2 regions of the Streptomyces sp. NPDC101178 genome follow, and region 1 is predicted to be linked to the other one. Evidence: predicted binding sites of a transcription regulator. Region 1 holds the regulator's gene; the other holds the start of a gene.
The links. Region 1 encodes HspR, which represses chaperone genes until heat shock. Its sites were predicted from a motif close to TTGAGNNNNNNNNNCTCAA; they were not measured.
Positions count from the first base shown of each region.

Region 2: the regulator HspR is predicted to act here: its motif matches at 1,129-1,147, upstream of lon (endopeptidase La).

Region 1 covers NZ_JBIWOZ010000003.1:536,648-539,108, forward strand. The annotation lists gene dnaJ (molecular chaperone DnaJ) at 1-965, shown strand, start outside; gene ACIRR8_RS10900 (heat shock protein transcriptional repressor HspR) at 967-1,422, shown strand; partial or broken gene ACIRR8_RS10905 (helix-turn-helix transcriptional regulator) at 1,498-1,665, opposite strand; gene ACIRR8_RS10910 (LuxR C-terminal-related transcriptional regulator) at 1,796-2,461, opposite strand, start outside.
Region 2 covers NZ_JBIWOZ010000002.1:524,904-527,364, forward strand. The annotation lists gene lon (endopeptidase La) at 1-1,106, opposite strand, end outside; gene ACIRR8_RS06435 (RNA polymerase sigma factor) at 1,398-2,000, shown strand; gene ACIRR8_RS06440 (zf-HC2 domain-containing protein) at 1,997-2,461, shown strand, end outside.

The DNA.
Region 1 (2,461 bases):
TCTTCGGCAACGGTGGCTTCCGCGCCGGCCCCGGTGGTGCGGGCGGCAACTTCAACTTCGACCTGGGCGACCTCTTCGGCGGAGGCGCCCCGGGCGGCGGACAGGGCGGTGCGGGCGGCGGGTTCGGCGGCGGCGGAGGCGGTCTCGGCGACGTCTTCGGCGGGCTGTTCAACCGCGGCTCCACCGGCACCCGGGTCCAGCCGCGGCGCGGCCAGGACATCGAGTCCGAGGTGACGCTCAGCTTCACCGAGGCGGTCGACGGGGCCACGGTCCCGCTCCGGATGTCCAGCCAGGCGCCCTGCAAGGCGTGTTCCGGCACCGGCGACAAGAACGGCACCCCCAGGGTCTGCCCGACCTGCGTCGGCACCGGCCAGGTCTCCCGCGGCACCGGCGGCGGCTTCTCGCTCACCGACCCGTGCGTGGACTGCAAGGGCCGGGGCCTCATCGCCCAGGACCCCTGCGACGTCTGCCACGGCAGCGGCCGGGCCAAGTCGGCCCGCACGATGCAGGTCAGGATCCCGGCGGGCGTCTCCGACGGCCAGCGGATCCGGCTGCGCGGCAAGGGCGGCCCGGGCGAGCGCGGCGGACCGGCCGGCGATCTGTACGTCGTCGTCCACGTCGGCGCCCACCCGGTCTTCGGCCGCAAGGGCGACAACCTCACGGTCACCGTGCCCGTCACCTTCCCGGAGGCGACGCTCGGCGGCGAGGTGAAGGTCCCCACCCTCGGCGGACCACCGGTCACCCTGAAACTGCCCGCAGGCACCCCGAACGGGCGTACGATGCGCGCCCGGGGCAAGGGCGCGGTCCGCAAGGACGGCACCCGCGGCGACCTGCTGGTCACCGTGGAGGTGGCGGTCCCCACGGACCTCGGCCAGGAAGGCCGGGACGCACTGGAGGCCTACCGCAAGGCGACCGCGGACGAGGACCCGCGGGCAGAACTGTTCCAGGCCGCGAAGGGAGCTTGAGATGGACGGCCGTCGACGCAATCCGTACCAGCTGACCGATGAATCACCGGTGTACGTGATCTCGATCGCGGCCCAGCTCTCGGGCCTGCACCCGCAGACGCTGCGCCAGTACGACCGTCTCGGCCTGGTCTCCCCGGACCGTACGGCCGGCCGGGGCCGGCGCTACTCGGCCCGTGACATCGAGCTGCTGCGCACCGTGCAGCAGCTGTCGCAGGACGAGGGCATCAACCTGGCGGGCATCAAGCGCATCATCGAGCTGGAGAACCAGGTGGCCGCGCTCCAGCAGCGCGTCGCCGAGCTCTCGGCGGCGGTGGACGGCGCGGCGGTCGCCATGCAGCAGCGCGAGGCCCAGGTGCACGCCTCGTACCGCCGCGACCTCGTGCCGTACCAGGACGTGCAGCAGACCAGCGCGCTGGTGGTGTGGCGGCCCAAGCCGAAGAGGGCGACGGGGGAGTAGGAGCGCGCACGCCTTGTGCGTTGCGCACGTCTTGTGCGGTTGCGCGCGCCTTGTGCGGCGGGGCCGGGAGAGCGTTCATGACGCCTTCCCGGCCCCGTCGGCGTATGCGCTCCGGCTGCCCCAGGTGCCGCCGTGGCCGGCCCTGGCGGTGCCCGAGTGGGCGAGGAGGGCGCCGAGGTGGGTGCGGCTGGTGGCGCCGAGGGTGTGCCTGAGTTTGGCGATGTGGGGGCGGCAGGTGCGGACGCCGATGCCCATCCTGCGCGAACGGTCTGAGCAGCCGCGTGAGCGCGGCCGACGCCGGTACGGCGCGTCCCCACCGCTCGTCGTGCGGGTCCGGGTGGACCAGGCCGCGCTCGAACAGGCAGGACACCCGCTAGTTCCGGTCGTCCGGACGTGCCGGAGCCGTCCGGGGCGACTGCTCGGCTGCGGTCGCCTCGACGATGCCCGACTCGACGAGCAGCGCGCCGAGATGGGTACGGCTGGTGGCGCCCAAGGTCTGCATGAGCTTGGCGATGTGGGAGCGGCAGGTGCGGACGCTGATGCCCATCTTGCGGGCCACCACGTCGTCCACATGGCCTTCGGCGAGGAGGCGGGCGATGCTGAGCTGGACGGCGGTGACCGGGGCGTTAGGTGCGGTCGCCTGGTGGTTCTCGGCCAGCGGTACGGCCTGGGCCCAGAGGACCTCGTACACCTGGATCAGGTAGGAGACCAGGGCCGGATGGCTGATCCGCAGCGCGGTGCTGCGGTCGGCGGAGGCGGGGATGTAGGCCACCGTCCGGTCGATGATGATCAGCCGTTCGACGGTCAGCTCGGTGGTGCGTACCTGCAGATGCTGGGCCGGGACCTGGCAGAGGTAGTCCCTGATGGAGCCGCTGTAGCGGGCCGGATGCTGGTAGATGTGGCGGATTCTGGCCCCCCGCCGGATGGCGGTGTTGGCGTTGGCCAGCCCTTGCCGCAGGGTGCTGGCCGGCCGGTCGCTGCCGGGCTGGGCCGTGAGGATCTCGTCCGTTGCGGTGGCGGTGGCCTCGTTGATGGACGC
Region 2 (2,461 bases), on a different contig from region 1:
GGCGGACCGACGAGCGCGAGCACGGCACCGCCACGGCGCCCGCCGACCACACCGAGCCCCCGGTCGGCACGCCGCTTGCGCACCGCGAGGTACTCGGTGATCCGCTCCTTCACATCGGCGAGACCGGCGTGCTCGGCGTCCAGGACGGCACGGGCGCCACGGATGTCGTAGGCGTCCTCGGTGCGCTCGTTCCACGGCAGTTCGAGGACGGTGTCCAGCCAGGTGCGGATCCACGAACCCTCGGGAGACTGGTCACTGGACCGCTCCAGCTTCTCGACCTCCTTGAGCGCGGCCGTCCGGACGTGCTCGGGCAGATCGGCGGCCTCGACGCGGGCCCGGTAGTCGTCGGACTCGTCCTCCGGGTCGCCGTTGAGCTCGGAGAGCTCCTTGCGTACGGCGTCCAGCTGGCGGCGCAGCAGGAACTCGCGCTGCTGCTTGTCCACGCCCTCCTGGACGTCCTTGGCGATGGACTCGGCCACATCCTGCTCGGCGAGGTGCTCGCTCAGCCACTGGGTGGCGAGCTTCAGCCGCGCGACGGGGTCCACGGTCTCCAGGAGCTGGACCTTCTGCGCGGTGGTGACGAACGGCGAGTATCCGGAGTTGTCGGCGAGCGCGGAGATGTCCTCGATCTGCTGGACCCGGTCCACGACCTGCCAGGCACCGCGCTTCTTCAGCCAGGTGGTGGCGAGCGCCTTGTACTCCTTGGCCAGCTCGGCGGCCGAACCCGGCAGCGGCTCGGGTACGACGACATCGATCACGGTCCCCTCGACCCAGAGCGCCCGCCCCGGGCCGCTGGTCCCGGCTCCGATCCTGACCCGGTCGCGGGCCCGGATGAGCGCGCCCGGGTCGCCGTCGCTCAGGCGTCCGACCTGCTCGACGGTCCCGAGGACACCGGTCCCCGTGTACGTCCCGTCGATCCGCGGGACCAGCAGCACCTCGGGCTTCCCGCCACCGGGGCGGGCGGCGGCCTGCGCGGCCTCGACGGCGGCGCGCACCTCGGTGTCGGACAGGTCCAGCGGCACCACCATGCCGGGCAGGACGACCTCGTCGTCGAGCGGCAGCACGGGCAGGTCGATCGGTGTGAACGCCTTGGACTCGGTAGTCATGATCTCCCCTTCGGCAGGCAAGTTGAGCTATGTGGACTCAATGCTTGTGAGCCGCCGAATGTTCCCCGCGTGCTGTTCGCTGTGAGCGATCAAGGCTTGGAGGCCTGGTGGCCTTGTGTCCGGAGGCCTGATGAGCCCCGTGTCCACGGGAGCGCCCGGCACGGAGCGGCTATTCCCCGGGACCTCGGGATCACGAGACTTCGGGACGTCGGGACCCCGGGACTCCAGGACGTCAAGACCGCTCTCGCTGCCCGGTGAACCGGATACGGTCCGGCGGGCGATAGGGAGGGTGTGAGGCTGTTGCGCCCTGCGGGGGGAGACCGGGATGACGGTACGGAGAGCCACGACGCGGCGTTGCTGCGCGCCGTCGCGGGCGGGGACGCGGAGGCGCTCGGCGCGCTCTACGACCGGCATGCCGGCTGGCTGCACGCCCGGCTCGCCCGGCGATGCGCGGACGCGGAGACCGTACGCGAAGTGCTCCAGGACACCTTCGTGACCGTGTGGCGCTCCGCCGCCTCGCACCGGGGCGCGCAGGTCGGCGGCTGGCTGTGGGTGATCGCCTCGCGCCGGCTCGTCGACACCCTGCGGGCGGGCGCCCGCGCCGACCGTGCACCGAGCGCGGTGCCGGAGACCGTCGCCCCCTCCGCCGAGGACCGGGTGCTGGCGGGCCTGGAGTACGGGGACGTCGGCACCGCGCTCGCCGGGATCTCGCCGGAGCTGCGCGATGTCCTGCGCGCCACGGTGGTGGACGGGCTGTCGACGAGGGAGGCGGCCGCGCTGCTCGGCATTCCCGAAGGCACGGTCAAGACCCGTGCGATGCGGGCCAGGCGCGAGCTGCGGGCCGCGCTGGAACGGCTGGCGCCGGACGGCGAAGCGCTGGGAGGTACGGCATGAGGCGGCAGGATTCCGGTCCGGGGCCGGACTGGCACGTGGGCGGGGAGCTGGCCGCGCGGTACGCCGCCGGTACGGCTGCCGAGAGCGACGCCTGGTCCCTGGAGAAGCATGTCGAGACGTGCGGGGACTGCGCGGCCGTGGTGTCGTCGGCGGTCCGGGCGGTGGCGGAGACCGGGGCGGCGCTGGCCGGGATCCGGGCGGCGGTACTGGAGCGGGCTGTCGGGGAACCACGGGAGGGCGTCGGCTCCCGGGCGTACGCCGACACCACCATCAGCACAGGTACAGGCACAGGCACCGGCATCAGCACAGGCATCGGCACAGCCATCAGCACAGGCACAAACACAGCCATCGGCACAGGCGCGGGGACCACGGGGGTGCCCCCGCGCCTGTCACGGGCCGCCCGGGTCGTGTGGGCCGCCGGGCCCGCACTGCGGGGGGCCTGGCTGGCGGCGCTCGGTGTC